4 regions of the Bacillus sp. FJAT-45350 genome follow, and region 2 is predicted to be linked to each of the others. Evidence: riboswitches for the same ligand, from Rfam matches in the RefSeq annotation. Region 2 holds a riboswitch; each other region holds the start of a gene.
The links. Region 2 has a riboswitch for thiamine pyrophosphate ahead of CD003_RS04620 (acetylornithine deacetylase). Riboswitches for the same ligand answer to the same signal wherever they lie in the genome.
Positions count from the first base shown of each region.

Region 1: it holds a riboswitch for thiamine pyrophosphate, as region 2 does, so the genes downstream of both, CD003_RS01720 (ABC transporter ATP-binding protein) here and CD003_RS04620 (acetylornithine deacetylase) in region 2, are expected to answer to the same signal.
Region 3: it holds a riboswitch for thiamine pyrophosphate, as region 2 does, so the genes downstream of both, thiC (phosphomethylpyrimidine synthase ThiC) here and CD003_RS04620 (acetylornithine deacetylase) in region 2, are expected to answer to the same signal.
Region 4: it holds a riboswitch for thiamine pyrophosphate, as region 2 does, so the genes downstream of both, thiE (thiamine phosphate synthase) here and CD003_RS04620 (acetylornithine deacetylase) in region 2, are expected to answer to the same signal.

Region 1 covers NZ_NISU01000001.1:344,263-350,296, forward strand. The annotation lists gene CD003_RS01700 (Ger(x)C family spore germination protein) at 1-491, shown strand, start outside; gene CD003_RS01705 (DUF4309 domain-containing protein) at 754-1,365, shown strand; gene CD003_RS01710 (ABC transporter substrate-binding protein) at 1,431-2,492, opposite strand; gene CD003_RS01715 (ABC transporter permease) at 2,489-3,241, opposite strand; gene CD003_RS01720 (ABC transporter ATP-binding protein) at 3,238-4,005, opposite strand; TPP riboswitch at 4,106-4,205, opposite strand; gene aceA (isocitrate lyase) at 4,774-6,034, shown strand, end outside.
Region 2 covers NZ_NISU01000001.1:916,499-922,532, reverse strand. The annotation lists gene CD003_RS04630 (metallophosphoesterase) at 86-928, shown strand; gene tenA (thiaminase II) at 1,139-1,819, opposite strand; gene CD003_RS04620 (acetylornithine deacetylase) at 1,836-3,110, opposite strand; TPP riboswitch at 3,194-3,294, opposite strand; gene purT (formate-dependent phosphoribosylglycinamide formyltransferase) at 3,632-4,813, opposite strand; gene deoD (purine-nucleoside phosphorylase) at 5,041-5,748, shown strand; gene CD003_RS04605 (NUDIX hydrolase) at 5,851-6,034, shown strand, end outside.
Region 3 covers NZ_NISU01000001.1:2,125,803-2,131,836, forward strand. The annotation lists gene CD003_RS10670 (NAD(P)/FAD-dependent oxidoreductase) at 1-657, opposite strand, end outside; gene CD003_RS10675 (ion transporter) at 884-1,738, shown strand; gene CD003_RS10680 (aspartate kinase) at 1,773-3,146, opposite strand; gene CD003_RS10685 (heavy-metal-associated domain-containing protein) at 3,671-3,877, shown strand; TPP riboswitch at 3,998-4,109, shown strand; gene thiC (phosphomethylpyrimidine synthase ThiC) at 4,255-6,024, shown strand.
Region 4 covers NZ_NISU01000001.1:2,272,032-2,278,065, reverse strand. The annotation lists gene CD003_RS11485 (ROK family glucokinase) at 1-284, shown strand, start outside; gene aspA (aspartate ammonia-lyase) at 602-2,017, shown strand; gene CD003_RS11475 (hypothetical protein) at 2,391-3,503, shown strand; TPP riboswitch at 3,555-3,668, shown strand; gene thiE (thiamine phosphate synthase) at 3,819-4,445, shown strand; gene thiS (sulfur carrier protein ThiS) at 4,447-4,644, shown strand; gene CD003_RS11460 (thiazole synthase) at 4,650-5,429, shown strand; gene thiO (glycine oxidase ThiO) at 5,454-6,034, shown strand, end outside.

The DNA.
Region 1 (6,034 bases), 570 kb from region 2:
TTTCACTCCTTCTTAGGCCCAAAATTGAAGTAAAGCAGATGATTATTACTTTTTCTGATCCAATTGAAAGTGAAAAACATATTACTGCAAGATTGCTTAATGAACAAAGAACAGAAGTGAAAGTGGATGTAAAGGGTGACAAGCCAGTAGTGAATGTGATGCTGCCGGTTCAGTTAGATATAATCGGTATTCCAAGTCATATCAATTACGTAGAAGATATGGAGAAGCAGCAAATTCTTAAGGAACATATTGAAGCCGAAATAAAAGAAAAAACACTGAATTTAATAAAGAAAACACAAGAGGAATTTCGTGGGGAACCATTTTTATGGTCTTCCATTGTGAAAAGAAATTTTCTTACATTACAAGAGTATGAAAGCTTTGATTGGATGGCGTCATACCCAAAGGCTAAAATTAACGTTGAGGTAGATGTTGAATTAAAGCAATTTGGTAAGCATCTTAATCAAATGGATATAAGAAAGTTTAAGGACTGATGAAGTGGATATTGTGATGTTGTTGATTGGAGCATATCTTTGTTATTATACCTTCACCTATGCCTATATTCTTTGGAAGGATAAGAAACAAATAGGGGCAATTATTGTTGGAGGAATGGCTATGATTTTACTCATACTGCCAATTTGGACTATTTTGAACTAACTTTTAAGATGAATAATTTATTGTTAGTAGGGTACATATGTAATAAAGAGTTGTTAGGTTGCAGGAAAAAGCATCGTTGCCAAGGGAGAGTGATGAACGGTGAAACAGAAGACGACTTTATTAACAATTATTGTCTTGGGTCTATTGCTAACTGGGTGTAGTCATCATGGGGCTCATTTTTTGCATAACAAAACATTTGCTAGTAGTACATTACAATCTTCGATAAATCACAATCTACCAGTCAAGCATATGGAAACGAATACTAAGCTTGGGAGTTATACAACAGAAAAACCAAAACATGAGGAAAAGGAAAGTGTCATTGATTTTAGTTGGATAGAAAAAGGGTTCAAGGGACAATTAGTCGATACTGATCTTCCGGTAGGTACTTCTAAAGAAGAATTACTTGCACAAAAAGGAGAACCTCTTGATACTGGATGGTACGAGGGTGGCCTCTTTTATCAATATGAAGAAGAAACATATTTTATTCATCCAGATAGAGAAGTTGTTGTGGCGATTGCTAAACCAATTTCAAAGCTTGAGCTTAATGTACAAGATGTAAAAAAAGCATTAGGAAATCCAGACATTGATGAACTAAATGAAATGGAAGGGTTATGGATGATTGAATATAAAATTGGTAACTATCGATTAATGTTTGAAGCGGAAGAACAAGATGGAGCGGTTATCTACGTTTGGTTATTTGAACAAATATAAAAAGAAGGAGTAGTAGGGACGATATCTGAGCCCTATACTCCTTCTTTTTACTGTATGATAAAAGTTTAGTTTTCTAAGTTAATGAAAATATCTCCAGCATTCAGTTCTTCAGTTACTAATCCTTCTTCTACAAGCCACTGAATTACCTCTTCCCAAGATTCCTCAAATTGGCTACCAAATGCTTCTGTTTCAGTTTCCATCTTAGATAGAAGGATCTCTAAGCTTTGTTCTTCAACTTCACGAATAAGCGGGAAGTTTGCTTGGTCTTGGTTAGCAAATAAAATGTCTAGTGCTTCACTTGGGTTGTTTTTCATTAATTCATAACCTCTTGTAGCAGCACGCCAGAATGCTTTAATATCTTCTTCTCTTTCAGCTAACGTGTCTTCATTTGTAACGATTACTAATTCGTAAAAAGCAGGGACACCATAGTCAACAGGGTTAAAATAACGAACGTCATGTCCTTGGTGTTGTAATACTGGAAATTCATGATTAATATAAGTTCCAATGACAGCATCAACACGCTCAGAGACGATTGATGAACCTAATTCAAAGCCAACATCAATCATATTCACTTTAGAGAAATCTCCACCGTCTGCTTCAATCATTGTCTTTAGTAACGGTTCATTAACAGGAATCCCAGGATATCCGACATCTTTTCCTTCTAAGTCACTTGGAGATTGAATCTCACTGTCTTCCATTATCATCATATGATTCAATGGTGAGCGAACAATTGCAGCAACAGATACAACTGGAATGTCCATAGCTCTTGCTGAAATAACATCTGGCTGATATGTAATACCTAAATCGATTGATCCTGTTGCAGCTAAATTAATTGGGTCAGTTGGATTAGCAGGGAAGATGATACTCACATCTAAACCTTCTTCTTCAAAATAGCCTTCCTCAATCGCAGCGTATAAATAAGAGTGAACAGCATTTGGATACCAATCTAGCATTATATCGATTGTCGTTAAATCTGGTTCTCCAGTTGTAGCATCCGTTTCCTCGGTAATTTCTTCCTCGCCACCAGTAGCATCACTTTCTTCTAAAGGTTCATCTGTTCCACCGCCACAAGCTACTAAGCTAAGTGCAGTAGCAATTGATAAAAGATACATTGAAAATCTCTTCATTTGTTATTCCTCCATTTTAATGTAATTTGTTCTATTATTTTTACAATTAGGAACAGTAGAATTCCTAAAATAGATAACCATACGATAGGGGCAAAGACGCCTGCCCCGTCAAATTGAGTCATCATGCGACGACTAAAGTAACCTAGACCAGCGTTAGCACCTAACCATTCTCCTATGGCTGCACCAATAACACTTAAGGTTACGGCAACTTTGAGTCCGGAGAAGAAATAAGGAAGTGCAGATGGTACTTGGACTTTAAAGAATACGTCCCTTTTGTTAGCACCCATTGTTTTTACTAAGTCAATTAATTGTTTATTTGTTGAACGAAGACCATCAAAGGTACTGACAGTAATCGGGAAAAATGTAATTAATATAGTTACTACTACTTTGCTCCAAATGGAATAGCCAAACCAAAGAACAAAGATAGGTGCAAGTGCAATGATTGGTATCGTTTGAGAAGCAACGACTAATGGAAAAAATGTTTTTTCAGCAATGACGCTCATATTCATCCAAATAGCTAAAGACACACCAAAGATGATTGAGATTGCTAAACCAATTAATACAATCTGTAATGTCGCCGGAAAGTGAACAAACAACAGAATATTGTTTAGCTCTATCATCTTAAAAAAAATGTCGGTAGGGGCGGGGAGAATAAACTTCTTATCATAACTTTGTGCACTAATCTCCCAGATGAACATTAGAAGCGCGACAAGAATAACTGAACTAAAATAATATTTTAATGATTTCATAGCTTCACCTGTTTACGTAGCTTAGTAAGTAATTCCTGTTTTAGCTTAATCATTTCGGGCTTGATTAGGTCATCCACTTTTCGTGGACGGGAAAGAGGCACATGTAACTCTTCATAGTGTGAGAGCGGCTTATCGGAAAAAAGTAAAATACGATCTGATAAAAACAACGCCTCATCTATATCGTGTGTTATGAATAAGACAGATTTTTGATGCTGTTCCCATTGCTCTAGGAGCCATTCTTGCATTGCTAGTCTTGTCATAGCATCTAATGCGCTAAAAGGTTCATCCAGTAGAAGCATGTCATTTCCACTAAGCATAGCTCTAAGAAATGACACGCGTTGCCTCATTCCACCTGATAATTGATGTGGGAAATCATTTTCATGGCCAGCAAGCCCAAATTCTTTTAAAGTAGTTAATACTCTTTGTTTAGCTTTCTTTTTTGAAACACCTTGTATTTCTAATGGAAGCATTGCATTTTCTGTTACAGTACGCCATTCAAGTAGCATATCTTGCTGAGGCATATAGCCGACCTTGCCACAACGGTTGTTTTCTGGATTTCCATTTAAATTTATTTCCCCAAGTAGTGGTTGTTCTAATCCAGTAATTAATCGGAATATTGTACTTTTTCCAGAACCACTGGGGCCTAATAATGTAACGAACTCTCCTTGTTCAACCTTAAATGAAAGGTTTGAAAGTATGTTCAATTGGTCTGTTTTACTATAAGCAAAGGATACATCCTTAAAGGAAAGGACGTCGTTCTTCATATTAATCGACTCACTTTCGATAAAATAAAGAGCCACTTCAGTCATGAAGTGGCTCTAGGTATATGAGTAATATCATTTTTAAATCAAATTAAAAAGCTCATATGTATCCCATCCACTTCCCTACGCTAGTTTTAACTAGATCAGGTGTAAGGGTTAAGGCTAAAACCTCTCTCAGCATATCAGCACCCCTAGCGGAAACTATTTTATTATTTTTACTATAACTATATAGAAAACTAACATAAATAGACTATAAAAACAATATAAAACTTCTGGTGGAATTTGCTGAATGTTCAATGAATAATATAACTGTTTTATTATATGAAATACCAATTGAGTTGTCTTATAACAACATTTTTTAGAAAAAAATAATATTTGCAAGCGCTTACTAAATAGCCGTAACTACTGTTACATAAGGGTTTAAATTAACAGAAAATTAAGACTTATTTAAAATAGGCCAAAATATGAAAAAAGTGGTTGTAATTTATTTTTCTCTGTTATATCATAAGGACATAAGATAACAACCTGTAGTAATACAGAAGAGAGAATACAAGAAACTGACAATTAATACTATGTTTCTACTATTCTCGTACGACGCAATTACTCATTGTTAGACTTATAACTTTCTCATTTGGCAAAAAAACCTAACTTTCTCAAACAGGTGACGGCTCAATGTAAGCTACTCCTTACAGTCGTCACCAGACAAAACGGCAGCAAAGATTTTTTTCATAAAATTTCAACTTTTACTTATTTATTAAACAATTAAGGGAGATGGAGACTATGACAAAAGTAAACATTCAAGAAGCAGCTAAAAAATTGCAGGAACAATGGGACAACGACCCACGTTGGGCAGGAGTAACACGTCCATACTCAGCAGAGGAAGTAGTTCGTCTTCAAGGTTCTGTAGTTATTGAACATACATTAGCACGTCGCGGTTCTGAAAAGCTTTGGAATCTTATTAATGAAGAGCCATTCGTTAACGCTCTAGGAGCATTAACTGGAGGTCAAGCGGTACAACAAGCTAAAGCTGGTCTTAAAGCAGTTTACCTTAGTGGGTGGCAAGTAGCAGCAGATGCTAACTTAGCTGGACAAATGTATCCAGACCAATCTTTATATCCGGCTAACTCTGTACCACAAGTTGTAAAACGTATTAACAACTCTTTATCTCGTGCAGACCAAATTCAACATATGGAAGGCGAAGGTGACGTAGATTACTTCCTACCAATCGTTGCAGATGCTGAGGCAGGTTTCGGTGGCCAGTTAAACGTATTTGAATTAATGAAAGGTATGATTGAATCTGGTGCTGCTGGTGTTCACTTCGAAGACCAATTAGCTTCTGAGAAAAAATGTGGTCACTTAGGTGGTAAAGTACTTATCCCAACTCAAAATGCAATCCGTAACTTAATTAGTGCTCGTCTAGCAGCGGACGTTTCTGGAGTTCCTACAGTAATCGTTGCTCGTACTGATGCTGATGCAGCGGATTTAATTACAAGTGATATTGATGATAACGATAAGCCGTTCATCAAACAAGGTGAAAGAACTGCTGAAGGTTTCTACCGCACTAATTGTGGTATCGACCAAGCAATCTCTCGTGGTCTTGCTTATGCTCCATATGCAGACCTTATCTGGTGCGAAACTTCAAAACCAAGCCTGGAAGAAGCGAAGCAATTTGCTGATGCTATCCATGCTAAATTCCCTGGAAAAATGCTTGCATACAACTGCTCGCCATCATTCAACTGGGAAGCTAACCTTGACAAAGCAACAATCGAAGAATACCAAAGAGAACTTGGAAAAATGGGTTACAAATTCCAATTCGTTACACTTGCAGGATTCCATGCACTTAACTACAGCATGTTTGAACTTGCTCGTGGATACAAAACTCGTGGAATGGGTGCATACTCTGAGCTTCAACAAGCTGAATTTGCTGCTGAAGAGTTTGGTTACACTGCAACTCGTCACCAACGTGAAGTTGGAACTGGTTACTTCGATGAAGTGGCACAAACTATTACAGGTGGGACTTCTTCAACAACTG
Region 2 (6,034 bases):
TACAAATAAAGCAGATTTACAGTTATTTCTTAGGATTTTTGTTACACTTGTATTTAAGCATTGTATTTCTACATGAGGTGATAGTGTGAAGCTAAAAAAGATAATCTTATTAGCAAGCTTACTTGTTTTCCTAACAGGTTTCTTATATTTTCAAAATAACTCAATTGTAATAACAGAAAAAACAATTCACTCATCGACACTACCAGAATCGTTTAATGGGTTTCAGATTGCCCACTTATCAGACTTACATAATAAAAGCTTTGGTGACAATCAACATCGTTTAATTCATAAGGTTGAGCAGACAAATCCTGACGTCATTGTCTTTACCGGGGATTTAGTTGGTTGGCAAAAGGATGGGCTCGATGCAGGAATCCTATTGATGGAAAAATTAGTAGAAATCGCCCCTACTTATTTTGTAACTGGAAACCATGAGAAATGGGCGATGAACGAATACTCTCTTGAATCACAATTGGTAGGCTTAGGTGTTAGATTCCTTAGAGAGGAACTAGAGATGATTTCAATAGATGGGGAGATGATTCAACTTATCGGCATTGACGACCGGCCTGGCTTTCATCTGAGCGAGATAGAGGATGGTATATTAGAAGGAGTGAATTTAACTCTTTTAGAAAAAGCACTAGAAAATGAGTTTTCTATTCTTCTAGCACATCGACCAGAGATATTTTCTCTTTATTCAGAGTATGACGTTGATTTAGTGTTTTCAGGACATGCTCACGGAGGTCAAATCAGACTTCCCTTTATCGGCGGTCTCTTCTCTCCTAATCAAGGCATATTGCCACCCTATACGTCCGGTAGTTATAACCAAAACAACACAACGATGATTGTGAATAGAGGACTTGGAAACAGCTCTTTTCCATTCAGAATATTCAACCGCCCCGAAATCGGTCTCATCACATTAACCCTAGAATGAACATATAAAAAGTAAGAGATTGGGAAAAAACAAGTTTAAGTAATAGCATTGGCTTCACTCGCCACAAGCCCGTTGTGAAAAAAACACTCACAACGGTCTTTTAAAAGATGGTGGCGGTGAAGCTCATTGCATCGAGGGTGAGACACAAGGAAAAAAACAACCTTTTGTCTCACCCTCTTCCATTCATTATTCATAACCCATCATTCATAATTAATTTTTCTCGTCCATCGGCCACATTGCTTCATTATAAGACATATCCCAGAACATGTATTCAAAACGAGTTGTATTTAAGAAGATTTCCTCTAGCTTTTTAAGTTCTACTTCCTTCATGCCATCTGTTAATTCATCTAGTAAATTAATCGTCCAATCCGTTAATTCGCTAAATTCTTTCGAGCTATACATTTCAATCCATTCACCGTAAAATTCATGATCCGCAGCGCCTGGAATTTGATTTAGCTCTTTACCAATCTCATTATAACTCCACATGCAAGGTAAAAGTGCAGCAACTAAATCCGCTAATGTTCCATTTTGACCAACATGTAGCATGTAATGAGTATATGCTAACGTTGTCGGCGAAGGCTTCGCTGTTTCTAATTCCTCTTCAGATATCTCAAATTTCTTTGCATATTGACGATGCAGAGACATTTCTTCATTTAATGTAGAGTCTAATAGATTTGCAAATTTCCCCATTGTCTCAACATCCGTTGCTTTAATTGCCCCAAGAGCAAATAGCTTCGCATAATCAATTAAATATAAATAATCTTGAATCATGAAAAAACGAAACTTATCCTTATCTAACGTACCATCACCTATTCCTTTAACAAATGGATGATTATGATTTTTTCTCCATATTGGCTGTAATTCCGTATGTAATCGTTGACTAAATTTCATCTCTAAACACTCCTCATTATCGTTTTGTGTGACTCCAATCATATATAAACTTCACTAATACTTTTGTAAACTCTAGTAACTGTTCAATTGACACTTGTTCATTAACAGAGTGAGCATTTTGTAAATCTCCTGGACCATAAATAACAGTAGGGATTCCTGCATCTCCTAACCAGCCACCATCTGTTACGGTTGGAGAGACATCAATAATTGAATCTTTTCCTAATACAGTATCATGAGTTTTTGCTAGTAACTGCACCCCAGCATGAGTAGGATCAACTTCTAAAGAAGGAAAAATTTCTCCACGGTCCTCAATCATTGACGTTCCTCCCCAAGTAAATGTTGGAGGGTTCTCTCTTAACCATGGGTCACCTTTTGCTACATTTAAAATATGCTCTTCAATTTCCTTTGAAACGTCTTCATATGTTTCATTCGGATAATAATGAACTGTAATCCAAAGTCTGCACTCGTCCGCTATAAAAGCTGCATGACGTCCACCTTCAATAACTGCTGGATTAATCGTATTGGTCCCTGGTAAAAAACCTGGATAACTTTTTGTGACAGCCCAATGCCTTTCTAGTTCTTGCAATCCTGCTATCACCTTCATCATCTTCTCGATTGCACTTGCTCCGAAAAGCTTTCCACCCGCATGGATCATATTTCTTCTTGTTGCATCATGGAAAGTCTGACTGCTTTTTACTGTAACCCAACCTGTAATGACTCCACCTTGACCTTGAATATGCAAATCACTCGTATCAACCACAAGGGCAAAGTCAGCGTCATAACCACGTTTACAGCATTCTAGTGTACCCGCCTCGCCTACCTCTTCTCCTATGACTGATTGAAAAATAATATCTCCTGGTAAATCAATTCCTTGTTCCTTTAAAAGAGTTAGAGCAAAAATTGCCCCCGCTAATCCACCCTTCATATCAGCTGCACCGCGGCCTATAACAACTCCGTCTCTTACAATAGGCGTGAACGGGTCTTTTTCCCACTCTTCATCTTCATTTACCTCCGCAACATCCATATGTCCATTGATTATTAAGCTTTTATGCTGAGTGTTATTTGTTCCTTTTCGTACACCTACAACATTTGGATCATTCGGATATACATCCCACATATCAATGTTAAACCCTAATTTTTCTAGCAAATCCGCAACATATAATTGAGCCTCTTTCGTATTTCTCGCTGGTGGTGCCGGAGTTTCAAATGAAATAAGTGTTTTGAGTAATTCAATTAATTCTTCCTGTCTTTCTTCTACTTGGTGTAACACAGCCTTTAATCTTTCAGTCATGTATTTGCCTCCAATAAATAAAAAACCACTTCACCATATGGCAAGAAGTGGTTGTCAGTTTCAACTTTAAATCAAAAAACTGATAGGTTCGTACACTTCTTCCCTACGCTAGTATGAACTAGATCAGGTAATAAGGGTATGACATTTAGTCATTCTCAGCTAGATAGCACCCCTAGAGTGGTTTATATTAAGTTTTTTCCTTATAATAGTTGTAACATAATCGATTGAAGTGTTCAAACAATTCAATTCATTATCAGTCGACTTTTTCAATCAAGCTTCTTATTTAGTAACAGAATTATAGACACATATGAGTCCTCCTTTTTACTAAACTATAGAGGCTTATATATAGGAACTGTAGAAATTCACAAGAAAAAGGGATAATAGTCGGTTTCAAATACCTACATTTCCCTTTTCTTTGATTTTATCTTCTATTTATAAAATGTCACGAACTATTTTCCAGATTAACAGAAAATTTAATCTACACAGTCTTATTTTCAGCGACTACACGTTAATTCCTTAATTTATTTTTCATAATTGATCTTCATTTTATCTGCTGATAGTTTTGCATTTTCCCGTGCACTTTCAACAGTTTCTGCTGTATGTAGAACGACCGCCATACGACGCCCTATCTTCGTTTCAGGCTTTCCAAAAAGCCTTACTTGTGTACGAGGTATTTCTAAAGCATCCTCTACACCACATATTTGATAATCCTTACTTTCTTCCCAAGCTTTAATAGTTCTACTTGCTCCTGGTGAGAGTAAACGGATTTCAGGAATCGGAAACCCTAATATTGCTCGAATGTGAAGGGCAAATTCTGATAGTTCTTGAGTAGCCAGAGTAACCATGCCTGTATCATGTGGACGAGGAGAAACTTCACTAAAATAAATTCCCTTATCTGTAATGAACAGCTCCACTCCAAATAAACCATAGCCACCTAATGCAACGGTAACTTTCTTTGCTACCTCTTCTGCTTCTGTAATTTGCCCCTCTGTCATAACATGTGGTTGCCAAGACTCAATATAATCACCATCTTCTTGTACATGACCAATTGGCGCACAATAAGAAGTACCAGAAACCGACCGAACCGTTAAAAGCGTAATTTCCGATTCAAAGTGAATAAATTCTTCAACGATGACACGAGTTTTCTTTGCTCGCGCACCTTCTAATGCAATCGTCCAAGACTTTTCAACATCCTCAATTGTATGGCATACACTTTGACCTTTACCAGATGAACTCATAATCGGTTTTATTACACACGGTGTTCCAATTTCCTTAACAGCTAATTCTAATTCCTCTAAAGTGTCTGCAAAAGCGTATTTTGCTGTTGGTAACCCTAACTCTTCACTAGCAAGACGGCGAATCCCTTCACGATCCATCGTTAACTTTGTTGCCTTAGCTGTAGGAACAACATGTAGGCCTTCTTGCTCTAATTCTAGTAATGTGTCTGTAGCAATTGCTTCAATTTCAGGAACGATATAATCAGGCTGTTCATCTTCAATAATTCGACGCAGCTCTTCCCCGTCTAACATATCGACTACATAAGAACGGTGCGCCACCTGCATAGCTGGAGCATGTTCATAACGGTCGACAGCTATTGTCTCAACTCCTAAACGTTGTGCCTCTATGACAACTTCCTTCCCTAACTCACCAGAACCTAATAACATGACTTTCTTTGATTTGTTGCTTAACGGTTGTCCATACATATGTAATTTCCCCTTTATTCGTTTATAATGCAAATAATATCGTAGAAATCCATAACTTACAAGGTTCACAAATGATAATAAACGAATGTTTCTATAAAAAACATAAATAAAGTTCGTTATCTCTGCATATTATTTCTTCAAGTCAAAATCAGATAAATGGATAATAAAGGGGTAAAAAGATATAATATATAGGAACTGTTTTTATTTTTAAGATTGAGGGTGAAATTATGAGTGTACATATTAATGCAAAACAAGGTGAAATTGCTGATAAGATTTTATTACCTGGAGACCCTTTACGAGCAAAGTATATTGCGGAAACTTTTTTAGAGAATCCGAAACAATATAATGAAGTTCGAGGGATGCTAGGTTTTACAGGTACGTATAAAGGTGAGAAGGTTTCAGTTCAAGGAACAGGAATGGGTGTACCGTCTATTTCTATTTATGTCCACGAACTGATTAACGAATATAATGTAAAATCATTAATTCGTGTAGGAACATGCGGGGCTTTCTTAGATGACGTTCATGTTCGAGATGTTATTCTCGCTATGTCGGCATCAACTGATTCTGCAGTAAACAAAGTTCAGTTTAAAGGATTAGATTATGCTCCAACTGCTAATTTTGATTTGTTGAAAAATGCATATGACGTAGTGAAACAAAGTGGCAAAAAGGTACATGTAGGTAATGTATTTACGAGTGACTGTTTCTACGATAATGACGAACAGTTCGTGCCTCTTCTAGCTAAGCACGGCTCACTAGCTGTTGAGATGGAGTCATCTGCTCTTTATACAATTGCTGCTCGCTATAAAGCAAAAGCACTATCCATTCTTACTGTTAGTGACCATCTCATTACAGGTGAACAAACTACTTCTGAAGAACGACAATTAACATTTAATCAAATGATTGAGATAGCACTTGATACAATTATTAGTGAATAATCTAAAACCGTTAAGATCTAACCATTTAGGATCTTAACGGTCTTTTATTTTATTTTACTTTTCTTTAATTGTGTCGAAACATTATATCAAAAGGAGTAGTTTATGCGATATCAATTTTGTCCTAAATGCGGAGGAAAACTTACTATAAATAGTGAACAGGATAAGAATAAACCAAAGTGCGTTGACTGTGGATTTGTATTCTATCAAAATCCAATTGTTGGCGTTGCGGCGATTGTTATTAAAAATAAGCAGGTTCTCTTAGGAAAACGTAACATTAGCTATAAAG
Region 3 (6,034 bases), 1.2 Mb from region 2:
TTCACCTACTTGAATCCCACCTGGACTAGGAATAGTTGTTCGTTTATCTAGTGCCACAATTGCACATAAGCAAGGATAATAAGATACATCATTCAGCTCTTTGATCACTTTTTTCTCAAGCTTTACACCACCCGCTTCAAGTAGTTGCTGCGATTGTGGAACAGGAGCGGTTAATATTAGCTTGTTAGCTTTGTAAGTAACCTCTTCACTGCAACTAGTATCAATTGCAGTTACTTTCCAACGTCCATCTATTTCACTAATTTTTTCTACCTTTTGACCTACAACTGTATGTAAATCCTTTGCAATATCCTTCATAAGAGCATTCATACCATTTGTTCCAACATATCGAGGATATCCATCGTGTTCAACAGCAATTGATTTCCCTTCCATTTGATGAAATCCATTTGACCACACGTTAATTAAATCTTTCTCTTTCCAATTTTGTACAAGTGTCTTCATTGTTTCACTTCTTGCCGTAAAAAACTGAGCACCGTGGTCAGCCTTACCACCAGCAATTCGGCGTGTCGCCATGCGTCCCCCTACACTTCTCCCTTTATCTAACACAATGTAGCTAATTCCTTGTTCCTTACATGTTTGTGCTGCCATTAAACCTGATAGACCAGCCCCAACAATAAGCACCTCAAATTGATTATTCATTTTTTACCCCTCTCATCCATTGGTAAATCAAGATCTTCTAAAATTGTAACAGATCAACATTAATGGTCAACTAATAGTCATACAACTAGAAAATGTGTAGAACCATTTTGAGAAATTTACCTTTATCTATTAATAAAAATTTAGTATTATTAATAGTGTTGTCTATTAATATACTGATTCTATGAATCATTAGGAATAATGCGTAACTAGTTAAGGAGGGCATTAGATGGAAAATGAAAATAAGCAAATACAGCCTTCTAATAAAAAGAACACTGCTTCAGAATTCTGTTTAAAAATTGTCAATCATGCTGCTTTCTCAGCAACAGTTATAACACTAATTCTTATAAATGCGATTGTTGTTGGTTTAGAAACTTACCCAAATCTTTATCAAACACACATGGAATGGTTTGAATATGCCGATAGAGTCCTATTATGGATATTTACAGTTGAAATAGCTTTGAGATTAATAGCTACAACACCGACCAAAAAGTTTTTTACAAATAGTTGGAACTGGTTTGACTTTATTATTGTAGCAAGTGGACATATTTTTGTAGGAGCACATTTTATTACAGTGCTTCGTATACTACGTGTTCTTCGTGTATTGCGTGCAATATCAGTCATTCCATCCTTGCGCCGTCTAGTAGACGCGTTATTATTAACAATTCCTGCTTTAGGAAACATTCTTATTTTAATGAGCATTATCTTTTATATTTTTGCTGTTACTGGTACGATGCTATTTGCAGAAGTTGCACCCGAATATTTCGGTAACTTACAACTATCCTTATTAACACTTTTCCAAGTAGTTACACTAGAATCATGGGCAAGTGGAGTTATGAGACCGATATTTGAACAGCTTACTTGGTCTTGGATTTATTTTGTACTCTTTATCCTAGTTGGGACCTTTATTGTCTTTAACCTCTTTATTGGAGTTATTGTAAGTAACGTCGAAAAGGCAAATGAATTAGAACAAGCTGATATTAAAAAGGCTGAAAAAGATGAGAAGAAACAAGAAATGGCAGATTTAAAACAAGAAATACGTGAATTGAAGGAAATCGTTTTACGGTTAGAGAAAAAGCACTGAGCAAAAATTTGCTCAGTGCTTTTTTTGTTTATACTTATTGAATGCAATTCTCTTTACAAGCTCCGAAGAATTCTTTATATAGTTCACTAACTGCGCGGTCAGCGTCCTCTTCATGAACACCAAATACTAAACTAACTTCTGATGATCCTTGGTTAATCATTTCAATATTTGCTTCAGCTCGGTAAAGTGCATCTGTTGCTCTTGCTGCAATACCAACTGTATTATGCATGCCTTCACCTACGATCATAATCATCGCAAAATCACGCTCGATGAACACGTCATCAACCTCGAGCTCAGTTTTAATACGTTCAATGATGCGGTGTTCTTTTTCACCATCTAATTGAGCCTGTTCAAGGATAACTGATGTATCATCAATCCCTGATGGAATATGCTCATATGAGATACCTTCATCTTCAATAATTTGAAGTAAACGACGACCAAATCCAACTTCACGATTCATTAAGTATTTACGAACGTAAATTGTACAGAAGCCCGAATCACTCGCAATACCGATAACTGGATTCGCTTCATATTCACGCTCAGCAATGATCATTGTTCCTCTGGCACTCGGATTGTTTGTATTCTTAATACATACAGGAATCTTCTTACGGAAAGCTGGGATTAATGCTTCATCATGGAAAACAGAGAAGCCAGCATAAGAAAGCTCTCTCATTTCACGGTAAGTCATTTTCATAATTTCTACAGGATTTTCAACCACTTTCGGGTTTGCTGCGTAAACTGAATCTACATCAGTAAAGTTTTCATAAAGTTCCGCATCAATACCCGCTGCTAAGATTGAGCCTGTAATGTCTGATCCTCCACGAGGGAATGTCACGAGAGTCCCCTCAGGTGAGTAGCCAAAGAAGCCTGGGAAAATAAGAATTCCTGATTGCTCTCTTAATTGAAATAAATTGTCATATGCCTCTGGTAGTACTTGAGCATTTCCTGGTTCATCACTTACTAGTAAACCTGCCTTCAGTGGGCAAATATAGTGAGCTTCAATTCCACTACTTTGCAAATAGAATGCAATTAATTTTGCATTGTTATCTTCACCACTCGCTTTGATTAAATCCATAAACTTCCCTTGATTTGTTGTATCAAAGCTTAATCTTTCTTTTAAATCCGCCTCAATTGTTTCAATAATCTCATGAGATAGCTCTAAGCCCTTGGCTATATCTGCATAACGACCAACAACAGCTGCTAGTTCCTTTTCTGTGGATGCACCACTTAAGTGAGCTTCTCCTAATTGTATTAATAAATCCGTTACTTTCGTATCTTCGTCACTACGCTTTCCCGGTGCAGAAACGACAACTACTTTTCGTTCTGGATCGTCTGTAATAATCGCTGATACCTTTCTAATTTGTTCCGCACTTGCTACTGATGAACCACCAAATTTTGCTACTTTCATCTCTTCTCCCAGCTCCTATAATGTTTTATTTTAAAGTTTGTGAATACTCAAAAAAATCTCTTGGTATTGAGTCTAATTCGCTAATGTGTACAACCTTTGTCTCTATATTATATTGCACAACTAAGACAACAAATTAACTCCTAACAAGCGTCGGACTCACTTCGCACTCGAGCTCCTTAAGTTGTTTTAAATTTACCATAGGGAAAATTTGTTTGCAAAGCTTCATAATAAGCCTTAATTGGGTTGTGCTGGTATATATCCCCTTCAGACTAACTGACAACGATATCGCTTAAAATTATCCTTATACAGTTACAATCACTCTTAAATGATCGAGATATGGCACAACTCCTTTTCTAAAACAGATTAAATTTTATATTCTCTTTATTTATACTAAACTTCTTAGTAATTTTCATTATTTTTTAAAAATTATATCTATAATCTCCTTTTCTAAAGCAATAAGTATAGAAATCAACCTTTCTCAAAAGAATAATGGCAAGTAAAGTAAAAGACAGGAGTGAAGAACAATGAAAACAATTTCTCTACAAGTAGAAAAAATGAGCTGTGGTAATTGCCTTACAACTGTAGAAACGGCAATTAAATCAGTAGAAGGTGTAAATGAAGCAAAGGGAAGCTTAGAGGAAAAGACAATTAAAGTTCAATACAATGAAGAAATAGCGGATGTATCAGACTTTGTCGAAGCCGTTGAGGAGGTTGGTTATATCATCATATAACTCACTTCACTGTCAGACGTATCCTTTCAAAGTTAAATTAAGAAAATATTGTACATCCATTCACATTTACACAAAATTTTTCCTTGCTAGTATTCTTTCAATCTGTTAGGATAATATTGTAAATGAAGAAACGGGAGCTTGAGAGTAACAAGCTGAGAGGATAGCTGACACTGCTATCGACCGGGAACCTGATCTAGGTAATGCTAGCGGAGGGATTATTCTTAGGAATACGTCTATCTATTCGACCGCTTGCTAGCGGTCTTTTTGTTTTTTGACGACGTATCATCATAGTGTTTTACTGTGTAAATATCCTAAAACCCCCTCCTCCTGTCTAGATGGTTCAAATTATTTTGAACAATATGAAGGAGGATTTTTTTATGTCTATGAAAGAAAAAAATGTATCATTGATGCCCCCATTCCCAAACAGTACAAAGGTGTATGAAACAGGTTCAAGAGAGGATATTCGTGTACCTTTCCGTGAAATCAAACTGAGCCCAACTGTACGAAACGATATTGAAGAACAAAATGAACCTCTACGTGTATACGACACAAGTGGTTTATATACAGACCCTGATCACATTGTTGATGTTCGTAAAGGATTACCTCAATTACGCCGCAACTGGATTCTAGAGCGTGGAGATGTAGAAGAATATGAAGGAAGAAGTACGAAACCAGAGGATAATGGCTTTCAAACAGAAGAACGTTCATTTGAAGTAGAAAGATTTGATACATCACACCGAAAACCAATCAGAGCAAAAAAAGGAAAGAATGTTACTCAACTTCACTATGCAAGAAAAGGTATTATTACTCCTGAAATGGAGTTTATCGCAATACGTGAGGGACTAGAGCCTGAATTTATTCGCTCTGAAGTTGCAAATGGACGTGCAATAATACCTGCAAATATTAATCATCCTGAAAGTGAGCCTATGATTATCGGACGTCACTTCCATACAAAAATCAATGCTAATATTGGAAACTCTGCCGTTACCTCTTCAATCGAAGAAGAAGTAGAAAAAATGACATGGGCAACTCGTTGGGGTGCTGACAATATTATGGATTTATCAACAGGTAAACATATCCATACAACAAGAGAATGGATTATCCGCAACTCGCCTGTTCCAATTGGAACAGTGCCGATTTATCAAGCACTAGAAAAAGTAAATGGCATAGCTGAGGATTTATCATGGGGAGTGTACCGTGATACATTAATTGAGCAAGCAGAGCAAGGGGTTGACTACTTTACGATTCATGCTGGTGTCCTCCTTCGCTACGTTCCAATGACAGCTAGCAGACTTACAGGTATCGTATCAAGAGGAGGTTCTATCTTAGCTGCATGGTGCCTTGCACATCATGAAGAAAACTTCTTATATACTCATTTTGAAGAAATCTGTGAAATTATGAAGACATATGATATTGCTTTCTCACTAGGTGACGGGTTACGCCCTGGGTCAATTGCAGATGCAAATGATGAAGCTCAATTTGCTGAACTTGAAACTTTAGGTGAATTAACAAAAATTGCTTGGGAGCATGATGTACAAGTAATGGTTGAGGGACCAGGTCATGTACCAATGCACAAAATCAAAGAAAACATGGATAAACAGCTAGAGATTTGTAACGAAGCACCATTCTATACATTAGGTCCATTGACAACCGATATTGCACCCGGCTATGACCACATTACATCTGCTATTGGTGCAGCAATGATTGGTTGGTTTGGAACAGCGATGCTTTGCTATGTCACACCGAAAGAACATTTAGGACTTCCTAATAAGGAAGATGTACGTGAAGGAGTTGTTACATACAAATTAGCAGCTCATGCAGCTGATTTAGCAAAAGGACATCCTAATGCTCAAAAAAGAGATGATGCTCTTTCAAAAGCTCGATTTGAATTCCGCTGGCACGATCAGTTTAACCTATCACTTGACCCAGAAAAGGCAATCTCTTTTCATGATGAAACATTACCAGCAGAAGGAGCAAAAACAGCACATTTCTGCTCAATGTGTGGTCCCAAGTTCTGTAGTATGAAAATCACTCAAGACATTCGTGATAAAGCAGAAAAAGAAAACTTCACAGTTGAGAGCGTAGAAAAAGAAATGCAAAAGAAATCAGAAGAATTTCGTGAAAAAGGCAGTACGATTTATCAATAGGTTTAAACCC
Region 4 (6,034 bases), 1.4 Mb from region 2:
CAGCAAAACAAAATGATCAGTGGGCTACAGAAGTGATTGATACAATGGCTTTCCACTTAGGTTTAGTGATAGCTAATTTAGCTAATTCTTTAAATCCTGAAAAAATTGTAATCGGTGGAGGCGTTTCGAAGGCAGGAGCTCTTTTATTAAAACCTTTGAATCACTATTTTCAACAGTTTGCTCTTTCTAGAGTCTCACAAAGCTTTAATATTACTATAGCTACTTTAGGTAATGATGCAGGTGTTATTGGAGGAGCATGGTTGGCGAAAGAAACGTTTAAATAAATGGATATGTTACGTTGTTAAAATAGACTGTGACTAGCGGTATTTTACTCACTATCTCCCCGTCAATACATAAAATAATAATAAGAAAATCTCTGAAAAGAGGGTAGTAAGATAGGATTCTAATGGAAAGAGTAAGGGTAATAAGCAATTAGTGAAATCTAAGTTAGTGCGAAAAATGAACTACTTTGGTACAATTAAGTTGTTTGTTTTTACAGAAATACACTTTGTTACGTAAGTTGTTATTTCTAGGAAAGCCGACTTTTCGGTTTAAACATTTGATTTAGCTAAAAGCTTTTATAATGCGAGGGGAATATACTATGGCGAACTATCGTGTTGAACGAGATTTATTAGGTGAAAAAGAGGTTCCAGCTGATGCTTATTATGGAATCCAGACGATGCGTGCAAAAGAGAATTTTCCAATTACAGGCTATCCACCACATGAAGAATTAATTAGAGCTTTCGGGTTTGTAAAAAAGGCTGCTGCATTAGCGAACAAAGATGTTGGAGTATTAAATGATAAAATTGCAGAAGCGATTGCTAGTGCATCAGAGGAAGTAGTAGAAGGGAAATACAATGACCATTTTATTGTCGATGCAATTCAAGGTGGAGCAGGTACTTCTTTTAATATGAATGCTAATGAAGTAATTGCCAATCGTGCAATTGAATTATTGGGTGGTAAGAAGGGTGAGTATGTGAAGGTCAGTCCAAATACTCATGTAAATATGGCCCAATCGACGAATGATGCCTTTCCGACAGCGATTCATATTGCATGCTTAAATTTAGCTAAAGGCTTAACAAAAGCACTTGAACAACTAATAGAAGCGATGAAGGAAAAAGAGAAAGAATTTGATGATGTTATTAAAATGGGTAGAACTCATTTACAGGATGCTGTTCCAATTCGCTTAGGTCAAGAATTCGGTGCGTATCGCCGAGTGTTAACTCGAGACCTAAGTAGATTAAACGGCTCGTTAAGTCATCTATATGAAATTAATATGGGTGCGACAGCTGTAGGTACTGGATTAAATGCAAAAACGGATTATATCAAAAAAGTGTCAAAATACCTGTCTGAAATAACTGAAATGCCTTTTAAAACAGCAGAGGATTTAGTAGATGCTACTCAAAATACAGATGCTTATACAGAGCTTTCAAGCGCCTTGAAAATCATGGCAATTAACTTATCAAAAATTGCAAATGACTTACGTCTAATGAGTTCAGGTCCGAGAACTGGTTTAAATGAAATCAATTTACCAGCTAGACAGCCTGGTTCATCAATCATGCCAGGTAAAGTAAATCCAGTTATGTGTGAGGTCATTAATCAAATTTCATTCCAAGTCATTGGAAATGATCACACGATAAGCATGGCATCAGAAGCAGGTCAATTAGAATTAAACGTAATGGAGCCAGTGTTAGTTTTCAATCTCCTTCAATCACTATCAATATTGCAAAACGGAATTGGTGTATTCCGAAAATACGCAATTGAAGGCTTAACTGCAAATATTGAGCATTGCAGAAACATGGTTGAAAGAAGTGTTGGGATCATTACAGCAATTAACCCTCACGTTGGTTATGAAGTAGCAACAAGAATTGCGAAAGAAGCAATTCAAACAGACAGACCGGTAAGGGAAATATGCTTAGAACGTGGTATTTTATCAGAGGAAGAGTTAAATGTAATATTAGACCCGAAAGAAATGACAAATCCAGGTATAGCTGGGGCAAAATATATTTATAACTAGCTTCTAAACCGAGGCTGTCTCAAAAGTGTGAATTCATGGCAATGACTCCTTACGCTACTCGTCATCTTATGAGAAAACCACTCACAGTATGACTTCAAAACATGTAGCGACTCCGCATTGCTTTGGGGGTGTCCCAAAAGGTAAATAACAACCTTTTGGGGCACCCCTTTTACATTATCGCTCTATCCTCAAAATATTTGTATGCTTCAACATAACGAGAGGTGTATGACAAAAGTGTGAAAAAATTATAAAAAAATCCTTTTGTTATTCATTGTTCAACATGTTAATAAATGAGATAATACTACAGAAAATAAGGTCAAGATTTAGATGCAAACGAAAAAAAATTATGGGAATTAAATAGAGGGTGGGTAAGTTGATAAAAGCTTTTGTATTTCTAATTATTATCCTTTTTCTATTTACTGCTTGTCAGCCTTCTACTGAAGTTCGTCCAATGCCCGCTTACGAACATGTAATTGTGAAAGAAAAGATCGCTTTTGCACCTTCTTTCAAACAGGACATACATACATTAAATGTGAATCCATATAGCTTTGTTGAAGTTAGTGAATGGTATAGTGATCGTGAACTTTTATACTTGAAAGATGAAAATGGTTTATCCATCATACAAAGGTTTGACTTGTACACAGGAGATAATACTATATTTTTTGAAGTTGATGAGCCTGTGCTGTATGTAGAGGCAAATAAGGATTATAGTCTATTTGCTATCCAAACTATTTCTTTGGAAAGTGAAAAATCCCCTTTATACATTGTTGATAGTGAGGGACAAGTTAGGTATCAATTTGATGATATTGGAGAGGATTACACAATTTACTGGAGTCAATATGAGGAGGATGAATTACTTATCGTAGCTTTCCTTCCTAATTGGGAATACTATGTGTATCATCTATCGATTGGAGAACAGTCATTAGCCCAATTAGAAATTGAACAAACGTATTTTCAATGGCTAACAGAAGATGAAGTTGGCTTTTTAGACTGGCCGTATGAGCCAAGCTACTATGCACCTTTAGTTTCTTATAATATTCATACAAAGGAAAAGCAAAAAGTAGACGATGAGATTTTGGCTTTTCTTTCGTTTCAAAATGATAAATATGTAACAGTTAAGGTTAACTCACCTACTGATGAACATTCCATTTATCGTTTCTATGAAAAAGGTGAAAAAATTAATGAAACAAAAGTGCCTGTATTAAATACGTTTTCTGAGCAGTGGTGGGTGCCATTTCATGCCTATTCAGATAACCTCTTTTACTATCTTCGCCCATTTCGTAGTGGAGATTTCTTTAACTACCGTGATGGATATACTCTTGTTTCATTCAATATTACGACGGGACAAGAAGAAAAAATTATTGTGGTAGATAACCATGCGCCAATAAAAATTTCTCCAAATGGTGATTGGATATTATACGGTCATAAATCAGAGCAGATTATTAATGTAAAAAATAAACTAATGAAGAAGCTAGTAAATATGTAAAGGCAATTTTGTTGTATTATTGTCCAAATCTGTCATAATGAAATTGTATATGAATAAGACTAGGGGTGTCTGCAATGAAACGTGGGCTGAGAAAAAGGTAGTAATCCTTTTACCCTTGAACCTGATCTGGAAAATACCAGCGTAGGAAAGTCGACTAATTGATGCTATTTAGCCGTAATCCACTTCGCTGGGTTACGGTTTTTTGATGGCTTAGGAACAAGTGAAAGCTTATTCAAAGAATTAAACAAAAGACCGCTTTGCGCTTTTTGTTCTTAGGTTAGTTCAAGTATTTTGCTGATAAGGAAGGGATAATTAATGAAGGATTTTAAGTTATATGCCATTACAGGTGAAGAATTTCATCCTGGACGAGACTTACTAACTGTTATGGAAGAAGCTATATTAGGTGGAGTTGATATTATTCAGCTTCGTGATAAATATAGTAGTAAGCGAGATGTACTAAAAAAAGCACAAGTATTGAGAGAGCTAACAAAAAAATATGGTGTTACTTTTATTGTAAATGATCATATAGATGTAGCTTTAGCTGTGGATGCTGACGGGATACATTTAGGACAAGACGATATTCCATTAGCTGAAGCAAGAAGAATTATGGGGAACAAAATAATTGGAATTTCTACACATGCGATTGAAGAAGCACTAGAAGCAGAAAAGGGCGGGGCTGATTATATCGGTGTTGGACCAGTATTCCCAACCAAAAGTAAGGTAGATGTAGTTGATCCAGTAACAACAGAGTATGTAAAGCAAGTGGCAAAGGAAATCAAAATTCCGTTTGTAGCTATTGGTGGCATTAAGCTTCATAATGTAGACCAGGTATTAGCTGCGGGAGCAAGTAGAATTTGTGCTGTAAGTGAGATAGTAGGAGCAGAGGATATTAAAAGTACTTGTGAATCATTTTTATCGAAAATTAACAGCGAGGCGAAATAACATGGAATTAATCATAAATGGTGAAGTCGAAAACATAGATGTAACAACATTAGATGAGGTAGTAAAGCATTATGGGTTAGAACAAAACCTCGTCGTAACTGAAGTGAATGGAAGTATCATTGATAGAAGCCAGTGGGAATCAACTAGTGTAGAGCCTGGAATGAAAATTGAACTGGTGCATTTCGTAGGAGGAGGGTGAACAACATGAAAAAAGATACGTTTGTTATTGGAGGAAAAGAGCTTTCTTCACGTTTTTTTATTGGGACAGGACGCTACCCAAATCCATTCGTTCAAAATGAGGCAATAAAGGCATCGGGAGCTGATGTACTTACATTTGCTATTCGTCGTGTAAACCTAGATGCCCCTGATGAGGATGCGATATTACAACATTTAGAAGGTCAAACATTTACATACCTTCCAAATACGTCAGGTGCAAAAAATGCAGAAGAAGCAATTCGTATAGCTAGATTAGCAAAGGCATCAGGACTTAGTGATTGGATTAAAGTGGAGATAAGTGTGAATGAAAAAACATTACTACCAGATCCGATCGAGACACTTAAAGCAACAGAAGTATTAGCAAATGAAGGCTTTGTTGTATTACCTTATACATCAGATGATCCAGTTATTTGTAAGCGGTTGGAGGAAGCAGGAGCTGCGGCAGTGATGCCAGGTGGTGCTCCAATTGGAACTGGTCTGGGGATTCTTAACCCTTATAACCTTGGATTAATTGTTGAAGAGGCTAATGTACCAATTATCGTTGATGCTGGATTAGGTTCAGCTTCTGACATTACTCAAGCAATGGAACTTGGAGTAGATGGTGTTTTAATGAATACACCTGTAGCAAAAGCAAAGGATCCTGTAAAAATGGCATTAGCGATGAAATATGCGATAGAAGCAGGACGACTTTCTTATTTAGCAGGACGTATCCCAAAGAAAAAGTATGCGACAGCTAGTAGTGGATTTGAATCATATATCTCAAAATAAGCAGAAAAAGAGAGAGTGAAACCAATGGGAGAACGTATTATCGTTTTAGGAGGAGGCATTGTTGGACTTGCGTCTGCATTCGAATGCCAAAGACGAGGGTTTGATGTCACTTTAGTTGAAAAAGTCAAATGTGGTGGACAAGCTTCAGGAGCGGCAGCTGGTATGCTTGCTCCTTATTCTGAAATTGGTGAAGATCCCGATGACTTTTTTCGCCTTTGTTTAGAAAGTTTAAACCTCTATCCTAAGTGGCAAGAGGAAGTTAAACATGTTTCGAAGCTAGACTTTGAATTTAGTAATTCTGGGAGCTTGCATTGTGTTTACCATGAAGCTGATTTGCTTGCACTTGAAACGAGACAGCAATGGCAAGGACAGTTTGGTGCAAAGGCTGAAATACTAGAAGGGGAACGACTCTTTTCATTAGAACCAGAGCTTTCTCGAGATATAATTGCAGCTATGCATTATCCACAAGAGAGTCATGTGTTTGCGCCAGATTATGTGAAGGCACTTGAAGAAGGTTGTAGAAATCTTGGAGTAGAAATTTTTGATGAGCTTGAAGAAGTGTATATTGAAAGTTGGAAAGAGGACGTTCAGCTAAAATCAAAGGA